DNA from 2 places in the Stenotrophomonas sp. Steno-C18 genome. Region 2 is predicted to be linked to the other one. Evidence: riboswitches for the same ligand, from Rfam matches in the RefSeq annotation. Region 2 holds a riboswitch; the other holds the start of a gene.
What was found. Region 2 has a riboswitch for cobalamin ahead of AC06FE_RS06220 (ribonucleoside-diphosphate reductase subunit alpha). Riboswitches for the same ligand answer to the same signal wherever they lie in the genome.

Region 1: linked by a shared signal. The riboswitch ahead of btuB (TonB-dependent vitamin B12 receptor) and the one ahead of AC06FE_RS06220 (ribonucleoside-diphosphate reductase subunit alpha) in region 2 are both predicted to bind cobalamin.

Annotation. Positions count from the first base shown of each region.
Region 1 is NZ_JBWJOX010000003.1:406,246-421,730, reverse strand. It holds gene AC06FE_RS09135 (heme/hemin ABC transporter substrate-binding protein) at 1-964, shown strand, start outside; gene AC06FE_RS09130 (FecCD family ABC transporter permease) at 961-2,004, shown strand; gene AC06FE_RS09125 (heme ABC transporter ATP-binding protein) at 2,001-2,771, shown strand; gene btuB (TonB-dependent vitamin B12 receptor) at 2,882-4,741, opposite strand; cobalamin riboswitch at 4,860-5,096, opposite strand; gene cobT (nicotinate-nucleotide--dimethylbenzimidazole phosphoribosyltransferase) at 5,235-6,305, shown strand; gene AC06FE_RS09110 (histidine phosphatase family protein) at 6,302-6,889, shown strand; gene cobS (adenosylcobinamide-GDP ribazoletransferase) at 6,886-7,617, shown strand; gene AC06FE_RS09100 (TfoX/Sxy family protein) at 7,671-8,033, opposite strand; gene AC06FE_RS09095 (GAF domain-containing protein) at 8,030-8,512, opposite strand; gene AC06FE_RS09090 (phasin family protein) at 8,709-9,068, opposite strand; gene queD (6-carboxytetrahydropterin synthase QueD) at 9,326-9,682, opposite strand; gene AC06FE_RS09080 (TonB-dependent receptor plug domain-containing protein) at 9,882-12,512, shown strand; gene AC06FE_RS09075 (M14 family zinc carboxypeptidase) at 12,810-15,389, shown strand.
Region 2 is NZ_JBWJOX010000002.1:352,199-367,683, reverse strand. It holds gene AC06FE_RS06240 (alpha/beta hydrolase) at 1-385, shown strand, start outside; gene zapE (cell division protein ZapE) at 390-1,484, shown strand; gene AC06FE_RS06230 (vWA domain-containing protein) at 1,603-3,099, shown strand; gene AC06FE_RS06225 (DUF2884 family protein) at 3,176-3,973, opposite strand; cobalamin riboswitch at 4,239-4,459, shown strand; gene AC06FE_RS06220 (ribonucleoside-diphosphate reductase subunit alpha) at 4,724-7,033, shown strand; gene AC06FE_RS06215 (ribonucleotide-diphosphate reductase subunit beta) at 7,532-8,551, shown strand; gene AC06FE_RS06210 (acyl-CoA thioesterase) at 8,746-9,147, shown strand; gene AC06FE_RS06205 (NAD-dependent protein deacetylase) at 9,158-10,021, shown strand; gene AC06FE_RS06200 (NADH:flavin oxidoreductase/NADH oxidase) at 10,094-11,203, shown strand; gene AC06FE_RS06195 (substrate binding domain-containing protein) at 11,271-12,209, opposite strand; gene purU (formyltetrahydrofolate deformylase) at 12,426-13,277, shown strand; gene pncA (bifunctional nicotinamidase/pyrazinamidase) at 13,438-14,061, opposite strand; gene metE (5-methyltetrahydropteroyltriglutamate--homocysteine S-methyltransferase) at 14,537-15,485, opposite strand, start outside.

The sequences.
Region 1 (15,485 bases), on a different contig from region 2:
GCCCACGCCGGCATCACCCACGCCCTCGGCAACCGCTGGCGGCGGCGCCGACACCGCTGGCTTGCCGCAGGGCTGGAAGCGCGTGGCCGGCCAGGATGTCCCGCAAGCCACGGCGGCCACGCCGCGGCTGCCGGCGCGGGTACGCTCCGACGACGGTGCCGAGGTGGAGGTTCGCGACGTCGGCCGCATCGTGGCCGGCGGCGACGACGTGATCGCCGTGCTCGAAGCGCTGGGCCTGGCGGACAACCTTTACGCCGCGCCCGAGCGCTCGGCCACCGCGGCCGGCAAGGCCGCCGAGAAGCATTTCCTGTTCAACCGCACCACCGGCGTGGAAGGCGTGCTCAGCCTGGACGGCAGCCTGTTCCTGGGCAACAGCCTGCGCCGCCATGGCGTGCTGGCCGAGCGCCTGCGTGCCACCGGGCATGCAGCGGTGGTGATCGATGACCTGCAGCCGCCGCCGGACAAGGTGCGCAAGGTGGCCGAGGCGGTCGGGCTGCCCGTGCAGGGGCAGGCACTCGCCATGCAGGTGCAGGCGCAGATGGACCAGGCCGCGGCCATGGCTGCGCACAACCCACGGCGTCCGCGCGTGATCGCGCTGTCGGCCAGCGGTGCGGGAGGATTGCCGACCGTCGCCGGCGCCGACAGCGCGGCCAACCAGCTCATCACGCTGGCCGGCGGCATCAACATCGGCGAGGAGGCCGGGGTGGCCAATTACTCGCAGCTCAGCAACGAGGGCGTGGTGGCGGCAGCACCGGAGGTGATCCTGGTGACCGACAACGACCTGCGCCTGTTCGGCGGTGAAGCCGGGTTGTGGAAGGCGTATCCGACCCTGCGGCATACGCCGGCCGGCGCCGCCAACCGCGTCTGGGTGATGCCGGACATCGCGCTGAAGGCCACCAGCGTGGGCTCCGGCGCGGGCGCGCTCGCGCTGGCGCACGCCCTGGCCGAACTCGCGCGCGGATGATCGCCGGGCAGGTGCGGCGACCGAACGGTGCGCTGTTGCTGGTGTTGTTGGCGGCGGTGCTGCTGGCCGCGGTGCTGCTGTCCTTCGCCGTCGGCCCGCTGAAGCTGCCGCCTGCTGACGTCCTGCAGGCCATCGCCGCGCGGTTCGGGCTGGCCGATCCGCACACGGTCAGTGCCCGCGACATAGGCGTGGTCTGGCAGCTGCGCATCCCGCGCGCGCTGCTGGGAGCGCTGGTGGGCGCGTCGTTGGCGATGGCCGGCGTCGCCCTGCAGGGATTGTTCGGCAACCCGCTGGCCGACCCGGGCATCGTCGGCGTCAGCCAGGGCGCCTCGCTGGGTGCGGTGGCCGCCATCGTGCTTGGCGCCGGAACGCTGGGCGCCTGGCTCATTCCCCTCGCAGCCTTTCTCGGTGGCGCTGGTGCCACCACGTTGATCTACCTGTTGGCGCGGCCCGGGCGCGGTGAGGGCACTGCCACATTGCTGCTGGTTGGCATCGCCATCGGTGCGGCCTGCTCGGCGGCGGTTGGCTTCCTGACCTACATCGCCAGCGAGAGCGAACTGCAGTCGCTGGTGTTCTGGCAGATGGGCTCGCTGGCGCACGCGCGCTGGAACGACGTGGCAGCGGTGGCACCGGTGTTCCTGGTCGGCCTGCTGGCGCTGTGGCGCCTGGCGACGCCGTTGGACATGCTGGCCCTGGGCGAGCGCCAGGCGCGCCATATCGGTCTGGATGTGCCACGCACGCGGCTGCTGCTGGTGGTGTTCAGCGCGCTGCTGGTGGGCGCGGCGGTGGCATTCGCCGGCAGCATTGGCTTTGTTGGCCTGGTGGTGCCGCACCTGGTGCGCATGCTCGCCGGCCCGGGACACCGTTGGTTGCTGCCGCTGTCGGGCGTGACCGGCGCGTTGTTGATCGTGGTGGCCGATACCGCCGCGCGCACGCTCGATCCGCCTTCGGAAATCCCGCTGGGCCTGTTCTCGGCGGCACTGGGTGCACCGTTCTTCCTGTGGCTGGTGCTGCACAGGCGTGGCCGGGGGGCGGCATGAGCACGCCGTTGCTGGAGCTGCGCAATGCCGGGGTGATGCGGGGCAATCGCCGGGTGCTGTCCGGGGTGAGCCTGTGCCTGGAAGCCGGCACGCTTACCGCGCTGGTGGGTCCCAATGGCGCAGGTAAATCAACCTTGCTGGCGTTGCTGGCCGGTGATGCCGTGCCAGACCAGGGCAGTGCGATGCTGTCCGGGCGTGCACTGGCGGATTGGCCAGTGCGCGAACTGGCGTTGCAGCGTGCGGTGATGGCGCAGGATCACGCGGTGCGATTCGCCTTCAGCGTGCACGAGGTGGTGGCGATGGGGCGCTTGCCGCATCCGCCTGACCGCGAACAGGACGCACGCATCACCGCGCAGGCCATGGCCGAAGTGGAGGTGAGTGCCTTGGCCGGCCGCGACGTGCAGACGTTGTCCGGTGGCGAGGCCGCGCGTACCTCGCTGGCACGCGCGTTGGCGCAGTGCACGCCGGTGCTGTTGCTGGATGAACCCACCGCCGCGCTGGATCTGCGCCATCAGGAGCGCACGTTGCACAGTGCCCGTGAACTGGCCCGGCAGGGGCGCTGCGTGGTGGTGGTGCTGCATGACCTCAATCTGGCCTCGGCCTATGCCGACCGCATCGTGATGCTGTGCGAAGGCCGCATCGCTGCTGATGGCACACCACGTGTGGTGCTGACCCGCGACATCATCGGGCAGGTGTACGGGCAGGCGGTGCACGTGATCGAACATCCCACCCGTGGCGTACCGCTGGTGGTGCCTTGCGACGAATGATCGGCGGGGACTTTGCCGGTAACGCCTCCGCGGAGCACGGCCCTGCTCCATAACACCCAAAAAAATGCCCCGGCGAACCGGGGCATTCTTCATTGCTCGTTACCTGGTAATTACTTGGAGCGGTAACGCAGCGTCAGCTGGTACTCGCGGCCCGGCTGGTTGTACCAGGCAACGGTTTCGTACGCGCGGTCGAACACGTTGGCGGCCTTGGCCTGGACACTCCATGCATCGTTGATGGCGTACTCAGCGCGCACATCCACGGTGCCATAGCCGGCCAGACGCACCGTGTTGGCCGCGTTGTCGAAGCGGTGGCCGCTGCCGGCCGCGGTCACGCCCAGGCGCACCGGGCCGAAGCTCTTGTCCACGTCCAGGCGACCGCTGGTGCGCGCGCGGCGGGCCAGCAGGTTGTCGTAGGTGGCCGCGCCGGAGGTGTGGTCGCGCGGGTCGGTGAAGCTGGCCTGGGCGTTGATGTCGAAACCGGCCAGCGACAGGTAGCCGGTCAGCTCGGCGCCGCGGATGCGGGCCTCGGCGACGTTGACGATGTTGAAGCTGCTGTCGTAGCCGATCAGCTGGTCCACGCGGGTTTCGTACGCGTTCAAGGTCCAGTTCCAGTTGTCGGCGTACTGCGCGATGCCGATGTTCAGGCTCTTGGACTCTTCCGGCTTCAGGTCCGGGTTGCTGAAGCCCGGGTAGTACAGGTCATTGAAGGTCGGTGCCTTGAAGCCGGTGCCGGCGCTGGCGGTCAGGCGGAAGCCGTTGCCGAAGGCGAAGCCGTAACCCAGGCTGCCGGTGGTGTGGTTGCCGAACTGCTCGTTGTCGTCATTGCGCACGCTGGCCTGCAGCGAGTGCGCGCCGAACTGGCCCTGGTACTCGACGAACACGCCGAGGTTGTCGCGGTCCCCGATGTCGTAGGCGGTGGAGCTGGTGACCTTGTCGTTCTGCCAATCGGCACCGGCGGTCAGCTGCTGGCCTTCGGCGAACTGGAAGTCGCCCTGCACGCTGGCGGTGTCGCGACGGGTGTCGAAGTTGCTGGCGAAGGTGCGGCTGCCGTTGGCGGCGAAGTAGTTGTCGGCCTGGTCGCGGTTGCGGCCGACCTGTGCGGTCAGCTGGAACGCATCGGAAGCGGCCCATGCCAGCTTGCCGCCGTAGACCTGCTGGCGGTTGTCGGCCTCGTTGCCGCCGAAGATGCTGCCGTCGTATTCGTTGAAGCTGTCGGCGTTGAGCACGTGGCCTTCCAGGCTCAGCGTGTCGGTCAGCGCATAGCCGCCGCGCACGTTGATGGAGGTGTTGCGGTAGCCGTCGCGGTCCGGTTCATCGGCGAAGCAGCCAGCGCCCCAGCCAGCGGCGGTGCCGCGGCAGGCATTGATGCCATCGGTCTTCTGGTAGCCGCCCTGGGCCGAGATCCAGCCGCGCTCGCCACGGTTGCTGAAGCCGGCGCTGGCCTGGCGCAGGTTGTTGCTGCCGGCGGTGATGGACAGGTTCTGCTGCAGGCCCTGGCCGGCGGTGCGGGTGAAGATCTGGATCACGCCGCCGATGGCCTCGGAGCCGTACAGGCTCGAACGCGGGCCGCGCACGATTTCAACGCGCTCGATCTGGTCCACCGGCAGGTCCTGCAGTGCGGCCATGCCGCTGGTGGCCGAGCCCACGCGCACGCCGTCCACCAACACCAGCACCTGGTTGGAGTTGGTGCCACGCAGGAACAGCGAGGTGATCTTGCCGGTGCCGCCCTGGTTGGCGAAGTCCAGACCGGCGCGGCCGCGCAGCAGCTCCAGCACCGAGTTGGCCTGGCTGCGGTCGATCTGGTCGCGGTCGATCAGCTGCACCGGGATCACGCTGGCCTCGACGGCAACCGGGGTACGGGTGGCGGTGACGGTGACGTCGTCCAGGTCGGTGGTCCTGGACTGCGCGGCGGCAACGGCCGGCAGCGCCATCAGCACGGCGAGGGAGAGGGTGTGGTAATGCAGTTTCATGCTTGCTCCTGGGCCTGCGCGCTCCCGCGCAGACAAACGGGTGGGGCTGCCAGGAGAGGGAAGGGACGGAAGCAGGCGCGCACACGGCGCCGCAGCCGCCGCCATGCCCTCCGCATCGCAACCAGTCGGCTTTCGGGCCGGTCTCCGGACTCGCAGGCGAAGCAGCATGGCTGCTTCCGGTCAGGCGCCTTCCCGTGCCTTGCACAGTGGCGGTGTTGCCTGGCCTTGTCCTGCTTACCGTTGCGGGGGCAGCGCCGGAATGGCGACAGGCTGGAGATCCAGCCGTGCGCGGCACCGGCTTCCCGTTTCAACCCGCCAGCATGGCCGGTGGGTCACCCGAAAGTGCGCGCATTCTATGCCATTGGCCCTGACGGTGCCCGTGAATGCACATCACGCCCTGATGCGCGGTGTCCTGAGGTTCCCTGGCGTGGCGGTCCGCAATCCCGTGGCGGCGGCTAAAATGCCCGATTGCCTTGGCAGTATCGGAACACTCGTGACAGAAACATGGTTCGGGCAGGCCTGCGGGCTGCCTTCGCAGGAGCACCGGCAGCAGGCCATCGCCCGCCAGCGGCAGCTGACCAAGCCGGAAGGCGCGCTGGGCCGGCTGGAAGCCTTGGCCATCGAACTGGCGGCGCTGCAGGGCACGCCGCAGCCACAGGCTCGGCGGGTACCGGTGCTGGTGTTCGCCGGTGACCACGGCGTGGCCGCGCAGGGCGTCTCGGCCTATCCGGCCGAAGTCACCGTGCAGATGCTGCACAACTTCGCCGCCGGCGGTGCCGCCATCGCGGTGCTGGCGCGTGAGCTGGGCCTGCCGTTGCACGTGTGGGACGTGGGCAGCCGCGCCACGCAGCCGATCGCCGGCGTGGTCAGCGACAAGCCCCGACCGGGCACGGACGACTTCAGCGTCGGGGCGGCGATGTCCGCGGCGGATCTGCACGCGGTGTTCGACGCCGGCCGCCGTGCGGTGGATGCGGCCTGTGCCGACGGTGCCGACCTGCTGGTGTTCGGCGAGATGGGCATCGGCAACACCACCGCCGCCAGTGCGCTGGCCGCCGCGCTGGGGCCGCTGCCGCTGGAAGACCTGGTCGGTGCCGGCACCGGCTTGGACGCGGTGCGCATGGTGCAGAAGAAGAACATCATCGCCCGCGCGCTGTCCCTGCACGGCGAGGCGATCAACGCCGCGGCATCGCCCGGGATGGAAGCCCTGCAGCGCGTGGGTGGGCTGGAGATCGCCGCGATCAGCGCGGCGATGATCCGCGCCGCGCAGCGCAGGGTGCCGGTGCTGGTGGATGGCTTCATCGTTTCGGCGGCGGCGCTGGCCGCGGTACGCATCAATCCGGGCGTGCGCCCGTGGCTGCTGTTCTCGCACCAGTCGGCCGAGCGTGGCCACCTGCACCTGCTGGACGCGCTGCAGGCACAGCCGCTGCTGTCGCTGGACCTGCGGCTGGGCGAGGGCTCCGGTGCGGCGCTTGCGTTGCCGCTGGTGCGCATGGCGTGCGCGCTGCACAACGGAATGGCCACCTTTGCCGAGGCGGCGGTCGCCGATCGGGAGGGCACGCCATGATCCTGGACCTGATGCGACATGCCTCCACCGGCCGCTCCGGCCACCTGGACGGCCGTACCGACCCGCCCTTGATCGACGGCGCGATGGATGCGCTGTACCGCAGCCATGCCGGCATCGGCTGGAGCCGGGTGATCAGCTCGCCGCGCCGACGCGCGCTGGACACCGCGCATGCATTGGTGGCCGGCAGCAACCAGTTCTGCGAGATCCACCCGGACTGGGCCGAACTGGATTTCGGTGACTGGGACGGCCTGCACTTCGACCAACTGCCCGCCGAGCAGCTGGCCGCGTTCTACGAGGAACCGCACGACACGGTGCCGCCCAACGGCGAGTCGTGGCCGCAGTTCCAGGCGCGCGTGGAGGAGCAGCTGCATCGCCTGGTGGACGAGGACGACGGTGACGGCCAGCCGGTGCTGGTGGTCAGCCACGCCGGCGTGCTGCGGTTGGCGGTATCGCGCGTGTGCGGCATGCCGTTGTCGGTGTTGTGGGCGATGCGCATCGACTATGGCACCCGCGTGCGCCTGCGCGTGGAGCGCGGCGACGATGGCCGCTTGTGGGGCGAACTGCTGGAGTTGCGGCAGGCATGAGCATGCGCCGGCTGGTCCTCGCCATCCAGTTCCTGACCCGGCTGCCGACGCCGCAGGTACGGGACTTCCGCCAGGAGGACCTGAGCCGTTCGGCGGTGTACTACCCGTTGGTGGGAGCGATCATCGGCGTCCTGCTCGCGCTGCCGCTGTACGGCTTCGCCGACCGTCCGTGGCTGGCCGGGGTGCTGACCCTGCTGGTCTGGGTGTGGGTGACCGGCGCGCTGCACCTGGACGGGTTGGGCGATGTGGCCGACGCCTTCGGCGCATCGCATCGCGATCCGCAGCGTTTCCTCGAGGTCCTCAAGGACCCGCACATGGGCGTGTTCGGCGTGGTCACGCTGGTGATGCAGCTGCTGCTCAAGTTCGTGCTGCTGACCGAGCTGGCGGTCAGCCCGCTGTGGTACGGCATCGTGCTGGTGCCGGTCTGGGCCCGCTGGGGCACCTTGTGGTGGAGCCGGCGGTTGCCCTCGCTGCATGGCGCCGGCATGGCCGAGCGGTTTTCATGGCAGCTGAGCCTGCGTTCGATGTGGCTGTGGGCGGTGCTGCTGGCGGTGATCACCGCGATCGTCGCCTGGCCGTTGCTGGTCGCCCTGCTGCTGGTGCCGCTGGTGGCGTTGTACTGGCGTCGCCGGCTGGGGGGCATTTCCGGCGATTGCCTGGGCGCCAGCGTCGAGGTCACCGAAACGATGCTGCTGGTGGTGCTGGTGGTAGCGGCAGGCGTGTCCTGACAACACACGGTGTCGCGGGAGCGGCCTTGGCCGCTCCTGCACACAAGCGTGGCTCACTCCTCGCCGAAGCGGATCTCGCCGGTTTCCTCGGGCTCGTCCTGCGGCTGCATGCGCGTCTCGTGCACGGGGCCGGCCACCTGCGCGGCGCGCAGCGTGGTCAGCTCGCCGGCCACCGCTTCGTACTCGCAGACCAGTTGTTGCCGGCGTGCCTCGGGTACCTCCTGCCAGTGGCAACCCACCAGCGCGCCCTCCAGCGAATACAGCAGGTTGAGGCTGGGCTTGAAGCCGGCCCGGCGCACCTTCATGAAGGCGCCCACCGCACCGACCGCGGCGATGTCCTGTTCGGTGCGCAGGCCGACCTGGCGCAACCAGGCCGCGCTCTTCGGGCCGATGTTGCGCAGCTTGGTGGTGCTCACCGCAGCGCCTCGACGAAAACCTGCGCGATGGCTTCCAGCCCGAGCTGGTCATCGCCATCGAAGCGCGCCAGCACCGGGCTGTCGATGTCGAACACGCCGACCAGTTCGCCATCGCGTACCAGCGGCACGACCAGTTCCGAACGCGAGGCCGAGTCGCAGGCGATATGGCCCGGGAACGCATCCACGTCCTCGATGCGCTGGGTCTGGCGGGTGCTGGCCGCCGCGCCGCACACGCCCTTGTGCAGCGGGATGCGCACGCAGGCCGGCAGGCCCTGGAATGGCCCGACCACCAGTTCGGTGCCGTCGTAGAAGTAGAAACCCACCCAGTTCAACTGCGGCAGTGCGTGGTAGACCAGCGCCGACAGGTTGGCCGCGTTGGCGATCCGGTCGGTTTCGCCGTGTACCAGGGCGCGGGCCTGGGCCAGCAGCTGGGCGTACTGTTCCGGCTTGCTGCCGGTAAGCGTGTTGGTGCTGAACATCGTGAGAGTCTAACCGCGACGGGACCGGTGATTTTGCCACCGCAGGCGCATTGCCGCGCCGCCCGCGCGTCACTGCCTCCTGCAAGGCAGGCCGGTGGCGGCAACGGACGGGCAAAAAAAGACCCGTCAGCGGGAGGGGATGCTGACGGGTCTGGGATTGCGCGGGGGAGGGGACCGCGCAAATTCGGTTGCAGGTTCAGCGCGTCTTGCCGCTGGCCTTGGGCGTGGCGGTGAACGGCTGGCTGGCCAGTGCACCCAGCGCCTCGCTGGTCTTCAGGTTCAGGCCGATCACTTCCTGTCCGGCCGAGGCAAGGCGCTCGAAGTTGTCACGTGCCAACTGCATGCCCTTGGGCAGCAACGCCTGCAGGTCGGCCTGGGCGCCGGCCTGGGCCAGCTCACCGAAGAAGCCCGCGGTGGCATTGGTGTTCCGTTCCAGGGTGCGCAGCTGCACCCCGAACACGCTTTCGGCATTCTCCAGCGTCAGCCGGTTCGCGCGGTTGGCCGCGGCGGCGAGCTGCTGGGTGTAGCTGCTGAAATCGTTGAACTGGGCGGACATCACGGCGTTCCGGAAGGCCTTTGTTGCGTTGCAGCATAGCGCGGATTTTGCGCAGCGCAACACCGCGGGACGGATTTTTCTGACCCATTCAGTTTTGCGCGCCATTTCCCTGCCCTTTCGCCGCAGGCGGAGGGGAGGGGGGAGCGCTTGGCGCGGTGCCGGATGTCGGCAGTGATGCGCCGCCGATGCAAGTGGGCGGGCCGGTGCCTGTACTGGCTTCGCGGCCGAGGCCGCGCCTACGGCAGGGCTGGCGCCCTTCAGCTGCCGCGATAGCTGCAGCCGGAGGTGCAGGTCTCATGCACCACCACTTCACTGAGCAGCGGCAGCGAAGGCTTCAAGCGTTCCCAAATCCACATGGCCAGGCGCTCGCTGGTCGGGTTCTCCAGGCCGGGGATGTCGTTGAGGTAGTGATGGTCCAACTGGTCATACAGCGGCTGGAAAGCGGCCTTCAGGTCACTGAAGTCCATGATCCAGCCGGTGTCGGCGCCCGGTTCGCCGCTGACCCGCAGTTCCACGCGGAACGAGTGGCCGTGCAGGCGTGCGCACTTGTGGCCCGGCGGCACGTTGGGCAGCCGGTGTGCGGCTTCGAGGGTGAAAACCTTGAAAATATCCATGCGCGCAATTGTAGGGCGCTGACAGGCCACGTGCCGGCCGGTCCGATGCGGGCCGCGGACGCAGGTTTTCATATATTCATCCATCTTGATGAAGAGATGTAACTTTTCGTCATGTGTGGATGAGCGGAGGTTATTGGCCGGACATTTACCGCGCATGTCCTACTTGCCGGGCAATTTCCGCTTCCTCCCCCCCGAGCTCATGCCCAATCGTTCCCTGCTTGCCATCGCCGTCGCGGCTGCCGCCGCGGCGCTCTCCCCCCACGCCTTCGCCGAGGCCGCCAACGACAGCAAGACGCTGGAGGCGGTGCGAGTCACCGGCTCCAACATCAAGCGCAGCGACACCGAGACCGCCAACCCGGTGCAGGTGATCGAACGCCAGCAGCTGGAGGAATCCGGCAAGGCCACCGTCGCCGACCTGCTGCGCTCCATCTCCGCCAACACCGGCAACGCCGCCAACGAAACCAGCAACAGCGGCTGGGCCTCGGGCTCGGCCGGCATCGGCCTGCGTGGCCTGTCGCAGAAGAACACGCTGGTGCTGCTCAACGGCCGCCGCCTGGCCAACTATGGCTTCCCGTCCGGTGGCCTGTCCGACACCTTCGTCAACCTCAACGCGTTGCCGCTGGTGGCGGTGGAGCGCATCGAAGTGCTCAAGGACGGCGCCTCGGCCGTGTACGGTTCCGATGCGGTGGCCGGCGTGGTCAACATCATCACCCGGCAGGGCTTCGAAGGCGCCGAGCTGGGCGTCAGCGGCGGCACCTCCGAGGCCGGCGGCCTGGACCAGCAGAACGTCAAGTTCATCGGTGGCATCGGCGACCTGGACACGGATGGCTACAACATCCTGGTCTCGCTGGAAGGCTACAACCGCGACCGCCTGGACCAGGACCAGCGTGCGCTGACCCGCTCGGGCATCTACACCGACCTGGCCGGTGGCCGCTGGAACGGCTGGTCGGCCAAGGGCGCGCGCTACCTGGTCGACGGCAAGTCGGTGCCGATGCTCGATGCCAGCGGCAACTGCCCGGAAGGCACGGTGCTCACCGCCAGTGCACCGATCGACGGCCTGGCCGGCGATACCTGTGCGTTCAACCAGGCGCCATACACCACGCTGATCCCGTCGACCAAGCGCTGGCAGGCCTACGTCAACGGCACGCTGCGCCTGAATGATTCGGTCGATGCGTTCGCGGAAGTGATCTACAGCGACATCAAGGGCGTGTCCTGGTTCGGCTCCAGCCCGTTCTTCACCCTGGAAAGCGGGCGCTTCGCGCTCAACGCCGACACCGGGCTGGCCGAGCCGGTGCGTTCGACCCTGCCCGCCGGCAACCCGTACAACCCGTACGGCGTGGACGTGCCGATCGAGTACACGTTCTTCAACCTCGGTGGCACCCTCAAGACCAATCGTTCGCAGGCCTATCGCGGCGTGGTTGGCCTGCGTGGCAGCGGCGAGAAGTGGGATTGGGAAGTGGGAGCATTCCAGGCCGCGAGCAAGGAGCGTGAAACCGTCTCCGGCGGCTTCGCCAACCGCTGGGCGCTGTACGACGCGCTCGCGTCGGGCAGCTACAACCTGCTCAACCCGTCGGCGACCGACCCGGCCGTGCTCAAGGCCATCGGCCTGAGCACGCTGCGCCCGGCCGATTCGGTGCTCAAGGGCCTGGATGCCAAGGTCTCCGGCACGCTGGGCTCGACCTGGGCCGGCACCATCGGCTTCGCCGCCGGCGCCGAATGGCGCCAGGAAACGCTGGACTCCGACAACCCCTGGCAGATCGATGCCGGCCTGCAGGTGCGTCCGGCCATTGCCGAGGTGCACGGCGAGCGCAAGGTCAGCGCCGCCTACGCCGAACTGAACGTGCCGCTGCACAGCACGCTGGAGCTGCAGGCCGCCGCGCGCGCGGACCACTACAGCGACTTCGGCAATGCGTTCTCGCCCAAGCTGGGGCTGCGCTGGCAGCCGCTGGACTGGCTGCTGGTCCGCGCCGCGGCCTCGCGCGGTTTCCGCGCACCGTCGCTGTCGGAGAACTCGGCCTCCACCAGCATCGCCTACGGCTCGGTGGTCGATCCGCACGATCCGGACGTGGCCGGTTCGCGGCAGAATCCGACCTTCTTCACCGTCGGCAACAACAACCTGGACCCGGAGCGCACGCGCAGCTTCAACGCCGGCATCGTGCTCTCGCCGTGGCAGCGCACCAGCCTGAGCGTGGACTACTACCGCATCAAGCTGGACAACCTGATCGGCAGCGGCAACACCACCACGCTGGTGGCCGAGAACAACCCGGCCAACGTGCTGCGTGATGCGCGCGGCAAGCTGCTGGCCGTCTACAACCGCTACCAGAACCTGAGCGAGCTGGAGACCTCCGGCATCGACGTGGAACTGCGCCAGGGCTGGTCCACCGCGCGCCTGGGTACGTTCGGCCTGTCCTCGGCGCTGACCTATGTCATCGACTACAAGCGCCCGCAGGTCACCGGCGGCCCGCTGGTGGACTACGCCGGCTCCAACCTCGGCCCGTCCCTGCCCGATACCAAGGCCACCACCACGCTGGACTGGGCGCTGGGCGACTGGCGCACCGCGCTGACCTGGTACTACACCAGCGGCTATGACCAGGAAGGCAGCGCCGCGGCCAAGGCGGTGCAGAAGGAGGTGGCCAGCTACAGCCAGTTCGACCTGTACCTGGGCTACACCGGCATCGACAAACTCACCGTCTACGCCAAGGTGCAGAACATCGGTGACCGTCAGCCGCCCCATGATGCGACCTTCCCGGGCGTGCGCGCACCGTACGACTTCAGCCAGTACGACCTGCGCGGCCGCTACTACACGGTGGGCTTCGACTACCGCTTCTGACCGTGAGCCCCTCTCCTGCGTGCGGGGGAGTGAGCGTCACGCGTTGACTCATGCCTTTCCCGCATGCGGGCGGCTGACGCATTGACTCAAGCCCCTCTCCCGCATGCGGGAGAGGGGTTGGGGTGAGGGCAGGACGGGTACCCTGCGTGGCTCGACTCCATCCACCCCCGGGCGCCACAACCCAACGCCCGAGGCGCCCTCATCCGCCCCTGCGGTGCAGCTTCTTCCACGCGTGGGGGAAGTGAACAGCCGGCACCGTTCGCGATCCGTGCCAAACAACCGGGGAATCCGTCGCCCATGTCATTCCGCCTTGTCCTTGTCCTTGTCCTTGTCCTGTTGCTCGCGGCAGCTGTCAGCGCAACACCGGCCTTCGCCCAATCCAGCTACTACTTTCCAACCGCGCAGCAGTTCGATGCGAAGGTGCCCTCGCCGCAGCAGTTCCTCGGTTACGACATCGGCAGCCAGTACACCCGCCACGATCAGCTGGTGGCGTACTTCAACGAACTGGCGCGTGTTTCGGACCGGGTCACCGTCGAGGTCATCGGCCAGAGCTACGAACATCGCCCGCTGTTGCTGGTGACCATCACTTCGCCGCGCAACCATGCGCGCCGCGCGCAGATCCTGGCGCAGCGGCAGGCGCAGGTGGACCCGGCGCAAGCGGCCCCGGGCGCCGACGCGCCAGCGGTGGTCTGGCTAGGCTACAGCGTGCATGGCAACGAGACCTCCAGCGCCGAAGCGGCCCTGCTCACGGCGTACTATCTGGCCGCCAACCAGGACGCGGAAACCGCGCGCTGGCTGGACGAGGCGGTGGTGGTGATCGATCCGGCGCAGAACCCCGATGGGCGCGACCGCGCCGCCAACTGGCACAACGCCTGGGGGTCGCGCCCGCCGTCGGCCGACCCGGCCGACAAGGAGCACGTCGAACCGTTCCCCAGTGGCCGCGTCAACCACTACTTCACCGACCTCAACCGCGACTGGCTGGCCCTGGCACAGGCCGACAGCTGGCCCAAGGTCGCGCAGTTCCATCGCTGGTACCCGAACATCCAGATCGACTTCCACGAGATGGGCAAGGACAGCACCTACTACTTCGAGCCCTCGCCGAAGAGCATGGAAAGCCCGCTGCTGCCGAAGTCCTCGTACGCGGCCAACCACTGGCTGGCGCGCTTCCATGCGCAGGCGCTCGATGCGTTGGGTTCGCTGTACTACACCGGCGAGAACTTCGACAACTTCTCGCCGATCTACGGCTCCACCTATCCGGACTTCCACGGCGGCGTCGGCGTCACCGTGGAGCAGGCCAGCTCGCGCGGGTTGGTGCAGGAGTCGGTCAACGGCCCGCTGCATTTCAACTTCACCATCCGCAACCAGGTCGCGACCGGGTTGGCCAGTGTGCGCGGGGCGGTCGAGGACCGGGTGCGTCTGCTCGCCTTGCAGAAGGATTTCTTCCGCAGCGCCTTGACGCAGGCGGCGGCCTACCCGGTGCGGGACTGGGTGTTCGGTGATGCCGCCGACCCCACGCTCACCCACCGCTTGCTGGCCGTGCTGCTCCAGCATCGCATCCAGGTGCACGCGCTGGCCCGCGATGTCGAGGTCGATGGCAAGCGTTTCCAGGTCGGTTCGGCCTACGTGGTGCCGGCGCGACAGCCGCAGTTCCGGCTGGCCCATGCGATCTTCGAGTTCACGCCGCCGGTGAAGGGCGACGTGTTCTACAGCGGAACCTCCTACGCCGTGGCCGCAGCCTATGGGCTGCGCTACGCGGCCAGCCGCGGTGCCTTGCCGGCCGGTGCGGTAGTGGATGGCGTTCCGCAGGCGCAGGGTGGCATCAGTGGCGGCCGTGCCGGCTTTGCCTACGTTGCCGATGCACGGGATTTCGGCAGCTATCGCCTGATCGGTGGGTTGCTGCGCGACGGGGTGCGGTTGCGCACCGCGCACCAGCCCTTCACCGCGGCCACGGCATCGGGCGAGGTGGCCTTCGGCCATGGCGCGGTGGTGATCCCGGTCGCCGGTCAGACGCTTGATGCCGATGCCCTTCGGGCCAGGGTGCTGGCGCGCGCACAGGACGCCGGTGTCACCGTGCATGCCCTGACCAGCGGTCGTAGCGCCGGCGGCATCGACCTGGGCAGCGACAACGTGCGGGTGTTGCGTGCGCCGAGCATCGCGCTGGTGATGGGCGAGGGCGTGTCGCCCACCGAGATCGGTTCGGCCTGGTTCGCACTGGACCAGGCTCTGGGGCTGCCGTCCTCCAAGCTGGACCCCGTACAGCTGGCCAGCGTGGACCTGTCGCGCTACACCTCCATCGTGCTGTCCGGCGGTACCTATGCCACGGTCAGCGAGGCCGGCATCGCCGCGCTCAAGCGCTGGATCAGCGCGGGCGGCTCGCTGGTGGTCTACGGCAGCGGCGCGCGCTGGGCCATCGACAAGGGGCTGGTGGAAGCCAGGCTGCGTGCCGGCGCCGGCAAGGACGACGGCGAACGGCTGGATTTCGGCACCGTGCGTGACGTGTTCGCGCTGGGCCGGGTCAGCGGCAACATCCTCAGTGCCGACATCGATCCGACCCATCCGCTGGGCTTTGGCGTGCAGCAGCGCAGGATCTGGGTGAACAAGGAAGGTGGCCTGGTGCTGGAGCCGGTGAAGAACGCTTTCCTCAACGTGGTCAACATCGATCCGGAGCCGCTGGTGAACGGGTACCTCTCCGATGCCAACCGCGCGCGCGTGTCCGGCTCCAGCTACCTGCAGGTGGTGCCGACCGGCAGCGGCAACGTGGTGGTGTTCGCCGACGACCCGGCGCACCGCAAGTACTGGCATGGCACCGAACGCCTGCTGCTCAACGCCCTGCTGCAGGCCAACCAGCTCACCCCGCCGCGCCAGCGCGGGGAGTAACGAAGAAGGCCTGAAGCCGTTCTCCCGCCTGCACTAGCGAAGAACCAAAGCCCCTCTCCCGCCAGCGGGAGAGGGGTTGGGGAGAGGGCCGGCAGC
Region 2 (15,485 bases):
CCTGCGCGCGGTGGCGCACTGGGTGCGCAGCCAGCGGCCGGACGCCACGCTGTGGCTGGCCGGTTTCAGTTTTGGCGCCTACGTGTCGTTGCGTGCGGCCGGTGCGCTGCAGCCGCAGGCCCTGATCTCGATCGCCCCGCCGGTGGGCCGCAGGACCTGGGATTTCAGCCAGGTGCAGCCGCCGTCGAACTGGCTGGTGGTGCAGGGCGAGGCCGACGAAGTGGTCGATGCGCAGGCGGTCTACCAGTGGCTGGCGTCGCTGGACAACCCGCCGCAGCTGGTGCGCATGCCCGACACCTCGCATTTCTTCCATCGCAAGCTGATCGACCTGCGTGGCGCGATCCAGCATGAAGTGCGGCGCTGGCTGCCCGACAGCAGCAGCTGACCGCATGGACGCACTGACCCCCTCACAACGCTACGCCGCCGGCGTGGCCCGTGGCGACTGGCGCGATGACCCGGCCCAGCATGCGGCGCTGGCCGAGCTGGACCGCATCCACGAGGCGCTGGTGGATTCGGCGCAGGACGGCTGGCTGGACCGCCTGTCCGCCTTCTGGAAGAAGCCCGAGCCGGTCAAGGGCCTGTACTTCTGGGGTGGCGTGGGCCGCGGCAAGACCTTCCTGGTCGACCTGTTCTACGACGGGCTGCCGATCGAGCAGAAGTACCGCACCCACTTCCACCGCTTCATGCGTGGCATCCACGAGCGCCTGCGCGAGCACCAGGGCCAGAGCGACCCGCTGGCCAAGATCGCCCAGGAGTGGCGCAACAACCTGCGCGTGCTGGTGCTGGACGAGTTCTTCGTCACCGACATCGGCGATGCGATGTTGCTGGCGCGCCTGCTGGAGCGCCTGTTCGCCGAGGGCGTGACGCTGGTGACCACCTCCAACACCGCGGTGGAGAACCTGTACCTCAACGGCCTGCAGCGCGAGGGCTTCCTGCCGGCGATCGCGCTGCTGCAGAAGTACTGCGTGGAGCTGTACGCCGAAGGCACCGAGGACTACCGCATGCGTGCGCTGACCCGCTCGCCGGTGTACCGCGCGCCGCTGGAGGATGACAGCGATGCATGGCTGCTGGGCCGCTGGAAGGAACTGAGCGGCAGCGACGACCCGCGCAACGGCAACATCGCCATCGAAGGCCGCAAGATCCCGGTGCGTGGGCGCGGCAAGAGCATCGTCTGGTTCGACTTCCCGGCGTTGTGCGAGGGGCCGCGTGGCCCGTCGGACTACATCGAGATCGCGCGCGAGTTCAACACCGTGCTGCTCGGTGGCATCCCGCATTTCGACCGGATGAACGAAGACGCGGCGCGTCGTTTCGTCAATCTGATCGACGAGTTGTACGACCGCCAGGTCAACCTGGTCTGCACCGCGCAGGATCCGCCGCCGCTGTTGTATTCGGGCACCCGCCTGGCCGGCGCCTTCGAGCGCACCGCCAGCCGCCTGATCGAGATGCAGAGCGCCGAGTACCTCGGTACCCCGCACCGCCATTGAGGGCACCGCCGGGAGTGCCGGGCCACGCTCGGCGCCACGGCGCACCACCGCTTGACCCCGTTCCGCATCCCCGGCCGTTCCTGTATCCGCACGCCACATCGGCACAGGAGCCAGCGCCATGAAGCACACCCACGCATCGAAGCGGTCCCCGGCCCGTACCGCGGCCCTGGCCGCGGCCGTCACCCTGCTGGTCGGCTTGCCGGTGCTGGCCACCGTGCGCACCGCCGGGCCACCGTCGTCCGTGGTGGAAGGCGACCTGCAGGCACCGGGCGTGCAGCGCGTGCGCGAAACACGCGCCAACTTCCAGCCGCCGGCAGGCAGCGCCTGCAGCGACACCCCGGTACTGAGCGAAGTGCCCGACCCCGATCGTGGCCAGGTCCAGCACACCCGCCGCAGCCGCCACGCCATCGCCGAGAGCGAAGCGGCGATGGTGTCCGAGGCGGTCATGCCGCCGTCGCCGCCGGCTCCGCCGGCGCCCGTGCCGCGCCCGGCCCCGGCGGCCGATGCGGCTTACCGGACCTCGGCAAAGGCGATGGCGCCGGCCGGCCGCGCCAGTGAGGTCGCGGTGCGCCAGCAGTCGCAGGTGCCGGTGACGGCCGGCGTGGTCGACGACAACGCCGACTTCGGAGCGTTCCAGCAGTTCCTGCAGCGTCATGGCGAGTCCGCGCAGCTGGGCCGCGACATCCGCGTGCGCCAGCGCCTGCAGGTGGTGGATACCCGGGGCCGCCCGGTGCCGGATGCGGAGGTGTCGGTCGTTGCCGGCAATGGCGCGCGGATGTGGGCGCGTACCGATGCCGGTGGCCAGGTGTGGGTGCACCCCAATGCCTTCGATGACCGCGATACGCCGCGCTACCAGGTGCAGGTGCGCCGTGGCGGCCGGAGCGTGGAGGCGACCCTGCAGCGTGGGCAGAAGAACGCGCTGCAGGTGGTGATGCCCGACGTCGCGCCGCCGGCCCGTGCGCGGTTGGACCTGGTGTTCATGGTCGATGCCACCGGTTCGATGGGCGATGAGATCGACAAGCTGCGCGGCTCGCTGCAGGGCATCGTGCGCGACATCAGCCGGCTGCCGTCCAACCCGGACATCTGCCTGGGGCTGGTGACCTACCGCGACCGCGGTGATGAGTACTTCGTGCGCGGCTGGGACCTGACCGGCAATGTCGGCGCGTTCCAGCAGGTGCTCAACGGCGTGCAGGCCAATGGCGGCGGCGACTATCCCGAGGCCATGAACGAGGCCTTCAACCACGCGGTGCAGTCGTTGAGCTGGCGCGGCCCGTCGACCACCCGCGTGCTGGTGTCCTTGGCCGATGCGCCGCCGCACATGGACTACGCGCCGCCGCGCTATGACCAGACCGCGTTGGCGGCGCTGGGCAAGGGCATCAAGGTGTTCAGCGTGGCCGCGTCCGGCCAGGACACCACCGGCGAGATCGTGCAACGCCAGATCGCGCAGTACACCGGCGGGCGTTTCATCTTCCTGACCTACAAGGACGCCGCCGACCCGGCCAGCGGTGCCGGCACCCAGACCACGCATGACGTGAGCAACTATTCGGTCGACACGCTGGACCAGCTGGTGGTGCGCCTGGTCCGCGAGGAGCTGGCGCGGTTGCCCAAGGGCTGATCCGGAGGGAGGCGTCGCCGCGCTGCGATGGGCGCGGCTTCGGCTGCCAAGCCAATGGCAGGCACCTCGGCCGCGCTTACGGCAGCGGGATGCTGTTGCCGGTTTCCCGCTCGTGCACGGCGGCGGTGGCATCGCCGGTGACGCGCATCATCTGCAGCGGCTGGCCGTTGTAGCGGAATTCCAGCGCCGATTGCAGCCGGTCCAGCGCCAGTACCTGGTTGCAGAGCGATTGCGCATGCCGTTCCAGCACCTGCGTGCGCGCTTCCAGGCGTTGTTCCATTTCCGCATCGAGCTTGTCGGCGCGCTTGTCCAGGCGGTCCGAGCCGCCGGTGAACACCGTCCACAACACGCTGCGCGCCATCGAGCCGGCCAGCGACTCGGCGGCGGCTTCCACGCGTTGCTCGAAGCCCTCGTCGAAGGCGTCCTGTTCCCAGCGCCCGCGGCCGATGGTATGCGCCACGAAGTCCTCGGCCTCGCGCCGCAGCTTGCGTACCTTGCGCGAGTTGGCGTCGCCGGTCAGCGTCTCGTACACCGCGTCCAGCGCATCGAAGGTGATGCCCACCGACTCGGTGGCGATCCCGGTGACCGCTGGCATCAACTGGCGCACGCCGTTTTCCAGCGCCCGCAGGCGCTGGGCATCGGCCGCCGAGACCGGCTGCATCCTGCCATCGATGCTCAGCTCGCCGTCGTGGAAGACGATCTCGCGCAGCGCCTGCGTGTCGCGTCGCAGCCAGATGCCGCCGCCATCGACCAGCACGTCGTAGTCGGTTTCCACGCCACATTGGTCGGCCGAGAGAGAGGGGGCGTTCACCGTGGCGGCGTGGCCGGCGACGGGGAGCAGGAGCAGCAGGGTGGCGAGGGCAGCGGTGCGCATGGCGATGTCGTCCTTGGGATGGCGCCAGCTTCGCGACTTGGCGGCAGGTTGGCCCCGGTCGAAAGTCACGCCTGACGGCGGGACGTGATTTTCACGCCATCAGAACAACTGATTTCCGCACAAAGAAATCCGTCAAACCCCTTGACTGCGCAGTCGATTCAGACAGTTCGGATCGTGATTATCCGGACAGTTGCGGCGCAGCCCTTGTGCCACAAGGCTTGGCGAAATTTCACAACATTTCGTGTTGACCCTGTCATACACCCCCACTATCTTGTGGGTCGTCGGTTCCGGCGGGTTTGCTCCCCGCTGGATTCAAAGGGAAGCCGGTGACGCCTTCAGGCCAGTCCGGCACTGCCCCGCAGCGGTAATTGGGAACGACCCCGCCACACAGCACTGAGGCAGCGGCCTTGGGAAGCGGCGGAGTAGGAGAAGGCCCCCGCCTTCATGCCCATGAGTCCGAAGACCTGCCGACAGCCGCGCGAAGCACACCGCGCGGTGCCGGCTGCGGTGTCTTCGAGGGGAAGACGGCTGGTGACGTGGAGCTGCTGACGCCGACCCCCGGGTCGATGCCGTCGCGGCCGCTGCGACGCCGCCCTTCCATGCTCACGACCCGCCCGGCCCCGGTTCCTGCGAGGGCAGGCACCCCGTGCACCACGCCATGAAGGACACACCGTCGTGACCACTTCCGCTACCGAAGTCGCCCCGGCCGAGGCCGGCTTTGAACTGACCCCGCCGCCCACCGCCACCGCCATGAGCGTGACCAAGCGCAATGGCAACACCGAGCCGGTGGACCTGAACAAGATCGTCCGCGCGATCCAGCGCTGCTGCGAAGGGCTGCATTCGGTCGACCCGATGCGCGTGGCCACCCGCACCATCTCCGGCCTGTACAACGGCGCCACCACCCAGGAACTGGACGAGCTGTCCATCCGCACCGCCGCGCTGCTGATCGGCGAGGAGCCCGAGTACGGTCGCCTGGCCGCGCGCCTGCTGGCCAACTTCATCGCCAAGGAAGTGTCCGGCCAGGAAATCCACGCCTTCTCGCAGTCGGTGGGGCGCGGCCACGAAGTGGGCCTGATCAACGACCGCCTGCTGAACTTCGTGCAGATCAACGCGCGCAAGCTCAACGATGCGATCAACCCCGAGTACGACCTGAACTTCGATTACTTCGGCCTGCGCACGCTGTACGACCGCTACCTGCTGCGCCACCCGCATTCGCGCAAGGTCATCGAGACCCCGCAGCAGTTCTTCCTGCGCATCTCCAGCGCGCTGAGCGAGGACGTGCCCGAGGCACTGGCGCTGTACCAGCGCCTGGGCAGCCTGGACTACCTGCCGTCCAGCCCGACCCTGTTCAACGCCGGTACCAGCCACGAGCAGCTGTCCTCGTGCTTCCTGCTGGACTCGCCGCAGGATTCGCTCGAGTCCATCTACGCCAAGTACGGCGACATCGCCCAGCTGTCCAAGTTCAGCGGCGGCATCGGCGTGAGCTACACCCGCGTGCGTGCGCGCGGCTCGCTGATCCGGTCCACCAACGGCCACTCCAACGGCATCGTGCCGTGGCTGAAGACGCTGGATTCCTCGGTCGCGGCGGTCAACCAGGGGGGCAAGCGCAAGGGCGCGGCCTGCGTGTACCTGGAAACCTGGCACGCCGACATCGAGGACTTCCTGGAGCTGCGTGACAACGCCGGCGACGAGTCGCGCCGCACCCACAACCTCAACCTGGCCAACTGGGTGCCGGACCTGTTCATGCAGCGCGTGGAGGCCGACCAAGAATGGTCGCTGTTCGACCCGCGCGTGGTGCCGGAATTCACCGACCTGTATGGCCCGGCCTTCGAGCAGGCCTACCTGCAGGCCGAGGCGCAGGGCAAGGCCGTGCGCACCATCAACGCCCGCAAGCTGTATGGCCGGATGATGCGCACCCTGGCCGAGACCGGCAACGGCTGGATGACCTTCAAGGACAAGTGCAACCTGGCCAGCAACCAGACCCTGCGCCCGGGCAACGTCATCCACCTGTCCAACCTGTGCACCGAGATCCTGGAGGTCTGCTCCAACGACGAGACCGCGGTGTGCAACCTGGGCTCGATCAACCTGGGCAACCACTTCGACGAGCACGGTGACTTCGATTTCGAGAAGCTGGCCGAGACCGTGCGCCTGGCCGTGCGCCAGCTCGACCGCGTGATCGACCTGAACTTCTACCCGATCGAGACCGCCCGCCGCGGCAACCTGCGCTGGCGCCCGGTCGGCCTGGGCTGCATGGGCCTGCAGGACGTGTTCTTCCGCAAGCGCCTGGCCTTCGATTCGGAGCCGGCCCGCGCGCTGTCCAGGAAGATCGCCGAGACCATCTACTTCCACGCGCTGGAAACCTCGTGCGAGCTGGCCACCGAGCGTGGCAGGCACCCCTCGTTCAACGACACCCGCGCCGCCCACGGCGAGCTGCAGTTCGACGCCTGGAACGTGGTGCCGGAAGACGCCGCGCGCTGGGACGACCTGCGCGCGCGCATCAAGCAGCACGGCCTGCGCAACTCGCTGATCATCGCCATCGCCCCGACCGCCACCATCGCTTCCATCGCCGGTTGCTACGAGTGCGTGGAACCGCAGGTGTCCAACCTGTTCAAGCGCGAGACGCTGTCCGGCGACTTCCTGCAGATCAACCGCTACCTGGTCGGCGAGCTGAAGCAGCTGGGCCTGTGGACCGACGAAATGCGCGATGCGATCAAGCTCGCCGATGGCTCGATCCGCAACCTGCAGCAGATCCCGGAAACGCTGCGCGAGGTGTACCGCACCGCGTGGGAGCTGCCGATGCGCTCGCTGATCGACATGGCCGCCGACCGCGGCGCGTTCATCGACCAGTCCGCCTCGCTCAACCTGTTCATGGAAAGCCCGAACATCGGCGCGATGTCGTCCATGTACATGTACGCGTGGAAGAAGGGCATCAAGACCACCTACTACCTGCGTTCGCGCCCGGCGACCAAGATCGCCAAGACCACGGTCAGCGCCTACACGCCGGTGGAAGCCGTCGCCTGCTCGCTGGAAAACCCGGAAGCCTGCGAAGCCTGCCAGTAAAAAAAAGGGGCCCGATTTGCAGATCGGGCCCCTTCATGTGCTTTGCCAAAACACCAATCGCTTGGGAACGGTGTTCTTGCTCTGCTACTTCGGCTAAGAAGTTCGGCGACTATACCTTTTTTGTCAAATGAAAAGGTTAGGTGTGGATCAAGATTTGAGCTCAAGCATCCTTAAGAAAGTCACGAGGTTTGTAATGAGTAAAAATACTAAAGAAACTTCCAGTTCGGTTGCTTCTCTTGCGTCCAAAACGTTGCTCAATAGCGCTTCATCGCAAGTAGCAAAACGGCTTGCGGGGTCGGCTTTGGCGCAACGGGGTACCGGTAGCCAGACTGGATCTCAGGTGGAAGGCCTGGCTGGAAAGGTGCTCACGAGTGAAAAGTACTCGGAAGCTACGCGAAAGTTGGCAGCTAGTGTTTTGGCTCAGTCCAACAAGGAACGGTAAATAGCTACAAGCTGGGCCACTCAAGTGGCCCAGCTTTTTATGTAAGGAAAACTGAAATGATCGAGAAACGTGAGCAGATGCTGCTCGACCCCGGCTTCGAGCTGACCCTGCGCCCGATGCGTTACCCGGACTTCTACGAGATGTACCGCAACGCCATCAAGAACAGCTGGACGGTGGAGGAGATCAACTTCCAGATCGACATCACCGACCTGCACCACAAGATGACGCCGGCCGACCGCCACCTGATCCACCGCCTGGTCGCGTTCTTCGCCACCGGTGACTCGATCGTCTCCAACAACCTGGTGCTGAACCTGTACCAGCACCTCAATGCGCCGGAAGCGCGCATGTACCTGTCGCGCCAGTTGTACGAGGAAGCACTGCACGTGCAGTTCTACCTGACCCTGCTGGACAACTACCTGCCGGACCCGGAAGAGCGCTTCAAGGCGTTCGCCGCGGTGGAGAACATCGATTCGATCAAGAAGAAGGCCGACTTCTGCTTCAAGTGGATCGACTCCATCCAGGGCCTGAAGCGGATCGAGACGCGCGAGGAGCGCCGCCAGTTCCTGCTCAACCAGATCTGCTTCGCCGCGTGCATCGAGGGCCTGTTCTTCTTCGCCGCGTTCGCCTACGTGTACTACTTCCGTTCGCGTGGCCTGCTGCCGGGCCTGGCATCGGGCACCAACTGGGTGTTCCGCGACGAGAGCTGCCACATGGAGTTCGCCTTCGAGTGCGTGCGCACCATCCGCGCCGAGGAGCCGGACCTGTTCGACGCCAGGATGGAACAGCAGGTCTACGAAATGCTGGAGGAAGCCATCGAGTGCGAAGTGCAGTTCGCCGAGGACGTGCTGTCCGGCGGCGTGGCCGGCATCTCCACCCGCGACATGCGCCAGTACCTGCAGCACTGCGCCGACCAGCACTTCGCCAAGCTGGGCATGGCCAAGAAGTACAACGTGCGCAACCCGCTGCCGTTCATGGAGCTGCAGGACGTGCAGGAGCTGACCAACTTCTTCGAGCGCCGCGTCTCGGCCTACCAGGTCGGCGTGCAGGGCGAGGTGTCCTTCGACGAAGCGTTCTGATCGTCGCGCATCGGCTATACCTGACACCCCGGTGCGAACGCCCGGGGTGTTCCTGTTTTCGGATTGCAGTCGGGGACGAAGCCAGGATCGCCGCGTAGGAACAGCCTTGGCCGCGAAGCCGATGTGATCGGCGTACACCAGCCGCACAGCCCGTGCGGCGTATCATCCCGGCATTCCCCCATTGCCGACGTCCCATGACTCCGATCCCGCAGACCGATCCGCCCGTTGAAGTACGCATGGCCGAGATCGTTTTCCCGAACCACACCAACCACATGGGCACGCTGTTCGGTGGCCAGGCGCTGGCATGGATGGACAAGGCGGCCTTCCTCGCCGCCGCCCGCTATTCGCGCCGTACCGTGGTCACCGCGCGCTCGGACCAGGTCGACTTCAAGCTGCCGATCCGCATCGGCCAGATGGTGGAAACCATCGGCCGCGTGGTGCGCGTGGGCCGCAGCTCGATGCACGTGGAAGTGGAGCTGGTGACCGAGGACCTGCTCACCGGTGCCCGCGAGCTGTGCACCAAGGGTACCTTCGTGATGATCGCGCTCGACGCCGAGGGTCATCCGACCAGCGTGCCGTCCCTGCCGCCGCTGTGACCCGGTTGCGATGACCACCTCGTCCCCACCGCCGCTGGGTGGCCTGTCCCCCGCACTGGTGGCCGAACTGCCGGAGTTCATCGCCCGGCACCGGCGCCTGCTGGTGGTGACCGGCGCCGGCTGCAGCACCGACTCGGGCATCCCCGATTACCGCGATGCCGACGGCCAGTGGAAACGCACCCCGCCGGTGACGTTCCAGGCCTTCATGGGCGAGGCGGCGACGCGGCAGCGTTACTGGGCCCGCAGCCTGCTCGGCTGGCCACGCTTCGGCCTGGCCCGGCCCAACACCACCCATCACGCGCTGGCGGCACTGGAAGCCGATGGCCGGGTGGAACTGCTGCTCACCCAGAACGTGGACTGCCTGCACCAGCGTGCCGGCAGCCAGACCGTGATCGACCTGCACGGGCGGCTGGACCAGGTGCGCTGCATGGCCTGCGAAGCACGTTCGTCGCGTGAACAGCTGCAGGTGCGCCTGCTCGCCGCCAACCCCGGCTGGGACCGGCTCGACGCCGGCATGGCGCCGGACGGCGATGCCGACCTGGAAACCGACTTCAGTGCCTTCCAGGTGCCGGACTGCGAGCACTGCGGCGGCCTGCTCAAGCCGGACGTGGTGTTCTTCGGCGAGAACGTACCGCGCGAACGCGTGGCGGCGGTGCAGGCGCACCTGCAGCAGTCCGATGCAGTGCTGGTGGTGGGGTCATCGTTGATGGTCTATTCCGGGTTCCGTTTCGTCGATGCCGCCGCCAAGGCCGGCCTGCCGATCGCGGCGGTGAACCTGGGCCGCACCCGCGCCGATCACCTGCTGTCGCTGAAGGTGCAGATGCCCTGCGCGCAGGCGCTGGGGTTCCTGCTCGACGGGACCAAGACGCAGTGATCCACCACGCCGGTTGAATCGGGTCCGGCGGGGGCGTGCAATGTGCGCTCCCCACTTTTTGCGGATCTTCCCGTGAGCCACCTGTTCTCGCCCCTGTCGCTGGGCCCGCTGTCGCTTTCCAACCGCATCGTCATCGCGCCGATGTGCCAGTACTCGGCCGAGGATGGCCAGGCCAGTGATTGGCACACCATCCACCTGGGCCAGCTGGCACAGTCCGGTGCCGGCCTGCTGATCCTCGAAGCCACCGCCGTGCTGCCGGAAGGGCGCATCAGCTGGGCCGACCTGGGCCTGTGGGACGAGGCCACCGAAGCCGCGCTGGGTAAGGTGCTGGCCTCGGTACGGCGCTGGTCGAAGATGCCGATCGGCGTGCAGCTGGCCCACGCCGGGCGCAAGGCGTCCACCGCCCTGCCGTGGGACGGGGGCCGGGCGATCGCACCGGACCAGGAACATGGCTGGCAGGTGCTGGCCCCCTCGGCGTTGCCGTTCCTGGAGGGTGAGCCGACCCCGCAGGCACTGGATGCAGCCGGCATCGATGGCGTGGTCGAGGCGTTCGCCGCGGCGGCCCGCCGTTCGGTGCGCCTGGGCCTGGACCTGATCGAACTGCATGCCGCGCACGGTTACCTGCTGCACCAGTTCCTGTCGCCGTTGAGCAACCACCGCACCGATGAATACGGCGGTTCGCTGGAGAACCGCATGCGCCTGCTGCTGCGGGTGTTCGATGCCGTGCGTGCGGCTGTGCCGGCCACGGTCGCCGTGGGCGTGCGCATCTCGGCAACCGACTGGGTCGATGGCGGCTGGGACGTCGAGCAGAGCATCGCGTTGGCCAAGGCACTGGAAGCACGCGGCAACCATTTCCTGCATGTTTCCAGCGGCGGACTGGACCCGCGCCAGCAGATCCCGGTGGGCCCGGGCTACCAGGTGCCGGCCGCCGAGGCGATCAAGGCGCAGATCGGCACGCCGGTGATCGCGGTGGGCCTGATCACCGAGCCGGCCCAGGCCGAGGCGATCCTGGTCGAAGGCCGTGCCGACGCCATCGGCCTCGCCCGCGGGATCCTCTACGACCCGCGCTGGCCGTGGCACGCCGCCGCCGCCCTGGGCACGCATATCAGCGCCTCGCCGCAGTACCTGCGCTGCGAGCCGCATGAAGCCCGCGGCCTGTTCGACGTCGGCCGCTGCGATTGACCCGGGCCGGGCGCAGCCATGCTGCGCCCGGCTTTGCCAACGCATCCGCGCCGGGCGTGGCGCGGCACTACGGGTGGTCGATGTCCACCCGCCACGCGGGGGGCAGGGCATCGACCACATGCTGCAGCAGCGCCCTGATCTTCGGCGTGAGGTCGCGCCGGTCGCTGACGCACAGGAACAACCGCATCGGTGCCGGAGCAGCACGGGCCTCGTCGCCGCCCGGGGCGGTGAACAGCGGCTGCAGCTCTCCGCGCGCCAGGTAGGGCGTGGCGACGAAGGCGGCCAGACGGGTGATGCCGCCCCCGTTGGCAGCCATCGCGGCGAGCGCGTCGATGTCGTCGCTGACCAGCGCCGGCTGCACGTCGGCGTCGAAATGCAGGCCGTCGCGGGTGAAGCCCCAGCGCAGGTAGCGCCCGTCCAGCGGATGGCGGAACAACAGGCAACGGTGCTCGCGCAGGTCTTCCGGCGAGCGCGGTGTTCCCGCATCGGCAAGATAGGCCGGTGACGCGCAGAACACGAACGGCACCTGCGCGACGGGCCGCGCCACCAGGCCTTCCTCCAATTGGGTTTCGATGCGGAAGCTCACGTCCACGTCCTCGTGTGCATGGTCGACGCTGCGGTCGGTCAGCAGCAGCTCGATCGCAAGGCGTGGATAGCGCTGCTGCAGCGCTGGCAACAGGGGCGCGAGGACATGCCGGCCGAAGGCGGCGCTGCTGGCGATGCGCAGCCGGCCGGCCGGCGTGGCATCCGGGTCGGTGACGGCTGCCTGTGCACGCTGCAGGTCGCGCTCGATATGGCGCACCTGCGCCAGGTACAGCGCGCCACGTTCGGTGAGGGCCAGCTGGCGGGTGGTGCGGTTGAGCAGGCGCCCGCCCAGGTGGGCTTCCAGGCGGGCGATGTTCTGGCCCACCGCGGCCGGGCTGATGCCCAGGGTGCGTGCGGCGGCGGCCAGGCTGCCGGCATCGGCGGTGCGGATGAAACTGCGGAGGGACTGGAGGATGTTCATGCCGGCGCGCATTTTCCGGGGGGATTGCCAAGTATTTCTTTATAAAGCGCCAAGCCCGAGCCATCTAGCTGGCCGTGGTGGGGCCGGCCAGACTGGCGGGTTCGCGTTCGTCGACGGTTCCGCTGCCGGTGGCGGCGACCGTGTCAGCTGCAACCGGTTTTGCCGGGCTGCTGCCGGAGCGGTTACCTTGCGCGGTCCCCCGCCGTGTTGCTGGCCATGCGCCCTGATTTCATCCTGACCCTGTCCTGCCCGGATCGCACCGGCATCGTCTACCGCGTGTCCGGCCTGCTGTTTGAGGCGGGTTGCAACATCCTGGATGCGCAGCAGTTTGGTGACGAGGAAAGTGGCCGGTTCTTCCTGCGCGTGCACTTTGACATGAGCAATGCCGGCGATGTGCCGTCCGTGCGTGCACGCCTGCAGGCGCTGGGGGAGGCGTTCGCGATGCAGTGGGAACTGCATGATGCCCGTCGTCGTGCGCGCTTGCTGGTGCTGGTCAGCAAGCAGGGCCATTGCCTCAACGACCTGCTGTTCCGCACCCACAGCCGCCAGCTGAAGGTGGACATCGCCGCGGTGGCTTCCAACCACGCCGACTTCGCCGGCCTGGCCGGTTCCTACGGGGTGCCGTTCCATCACCTGCCGGTCAGCGCGGACAACCGCGCGCAGCAGGAGCAGCAGATCATCGATCTGGTCGAACGCGAGCGCATCGACCTGGTGGTGCTGGCGCGCTACATGCAGATCCTGTCGCCGCGCCTGTGCCAGGCGCTGGCCGGGCGGGCGATCAATATCCACCACAGCTTCCTGCCCAGCTTCAAGGGCGCCCAGCCGTACCACCAGGCGCATGCGCGCGGGGTCAAGATCATCGGCGCCACCGCGCACTACGTGACCTCCGACCTGGACGAAGGCCCGATCATCGAGCAGGACGTGGCGCGCGTGGACCATGCGATGACGCCGCGTGACCTGGTGCAGCTGGGCAGCGATACCGAATCGCTGGTGCTGGCACGCGCGGTGCGGCGTCACGTGGAGCACCGCATCCTGCTCAACGGGCACCGCACGGTGGTGTTCCGCTGATCTGCTCTCTCCCCTTCGCGTAGCGAAGCGGATGACGGGGGAGAGGGAGCTTTGTCGTGCACCCTCCCTTTCGCGCAGCGAAGGGGAGGGCTGGGGGAGGGTGCTACACGTTGCCGGGAAGGCGGCCCGGCTTCGCGGCCAAGGCCGCTCCTGCAGAGGCTTATCCCACTACTTCAATCCCGCCTTCGACCAGCGCGATCCGCGTGGCCGCGTCGTTGGCCGAGGACACCGGCCGGGTCAGTTCCCACAGGAAACGTACGCGGAAGCCGCTGATCGCCGCGTCCTGCGCGCTCCACAGCACGCAGTAGTCACGCGCCAGGCCGCAGACATGGACCTCGGTGATGCCGCGTTCGTGCAGCCAGCCGGCCAGCCCGGTCGCCGGGCGGTCACCGCGTGGGCCATGGTTCTCGCGGAAGGCGCTGTACGAATCCACCTGCTGGTCGGTGCCCTTGCGCAGGATCAGGTCGGCCACGTCCCAGCCCACGCGCGGGTCCAGCGCGGCCCCCGGGCTGCCCTGCACGCAATGGTCCGGCCACAGCGTCTGCGCGTGGCCATGCAGGTCGATCACCTCGAACGGCGCACGCCCGGCATGCTGGCTGGCGAAGGAAACGTGGTCGGCTGGGTGCCAGTCCTGGGTGGCGACCACCGTGCGGTAGTGGCGCGACGCCAGCAGCGCGGCGATCCCGGGAACGATGGCATCGCCCTGCTGGCAGGGCAGGGCACCGCCGGGCATGAAATCGGGCTGCAGGTCCACCACCAGCAACGCTACATCGGCTGCGTACATCGACTGTTTCCTGACGCGGGAGTGACGACAGTCTAAGCGGTGGAGCATGGCAGGGCATGACCGGGGAATTCCTGCCCGCCGCGGTGGTGGGGTGCGGTGACGCAACGAGGTGGACTTTCCGGGGCAAAAGCACCCCTCCCCAACCCTCCCCTTCGCTGCGCGAAAGGGAGGGGGAAAAGGTTGGCTTGTGGTGATCTGCCAGTGCACGCGGAATTACTCCCCTTCGCTGCGCGAAAAGGGATTGAAAAGCGGGGCCTTGCGGTGATCTGCCAGTGCACGCGGAACACTCCCTCCCTTTGCCGAAGGCAAGGGGAGGGCGGGGGAGGGGTTGGACGTTGCCGTTGCTTCGGCGTGGGCAGCAACGCGCGCCATCGCTGCGAAAGGCCCCCTCCCCAACCCTCCCCTTCGCTGCGCGAAAGGGAGGGGGCAGACGCAGCATCTGTGGTGATCTGCCGGAGCACGGCGCACTGCAGCCCTACGCGGCCACTTCCCCACGCAGCGTGCGTGCGGCACCCACCATCGCTTCCAGCGCGGCCCGGGTCTCCGGCCAGCCGCGGGTCTTCAGGCCGCAGTCCGGGTTCACCCACAACTTGCCCGGGGGCAGCACGTCGCTGGCCTTGCGCAGCAGTTCCACCATCTCGGCGCTGTCGGGCACGCGCGGGGAATGGATGTCGTACACACCCGGGCCGATCTGGTTGGGGTAGTCGAAACGCGCGAACGCATCCAGCAGTTCCATGCGCGAGCGCGAGGTCTCGATCGAGATCACGTCCGCGTCCAGGGCGGCCACCGCTTCGATGATGTCGTTGAACTGCGCGTAGCACATGTGGGTGTGGATCTGGGTGGCATCGGCCACGCCGCTGGCGCTGATGCGGAAGGCACGCACCGCCCAGTCCAGGTAGTCCTGCCATTGCGCGCGCCGCAGCGGCAGGCCTTCGCGCAGGGCCGGCTCGTCGATCTGGATGGCACGGATGCCGGCCGCCTCCAGGTCGTTCACCTCATCGCGCAGCGCCAGCGCGATCTGCGTGCAGGTATCGACGCGCGACTGGTCATCACGCACGAACGACCACTGCAGCACCGTCACCGGCCCGGTCAACATGCCCTTCATCGGCTTGTCGGTGAGCGATTGCGCGTACCGCGACCAGCGCACCGTCATCGGCGCCGGCCGGCTGACGTCGCCGAAGATCACCGGCGGTTTCACGCAGCGCGAGCCGTAGCTCTGCACCCAGCCATTGCCGGTGAAGGCGAAGCCATCGAGCTGTTCGCCGAAGTACTCGACCATGTCGTTGCGCTCGAACTCGCCGTGCACCAGCACGTCCAGGCCGATCTGTTCCTGCACGCGCACACAATGCGCGGTCTGCTCGGCGAGGAAGGCATCGTAGTCGGCATCGGAGAGCTTGCCGGACTTGTTCCGCGCACGGGCCAGG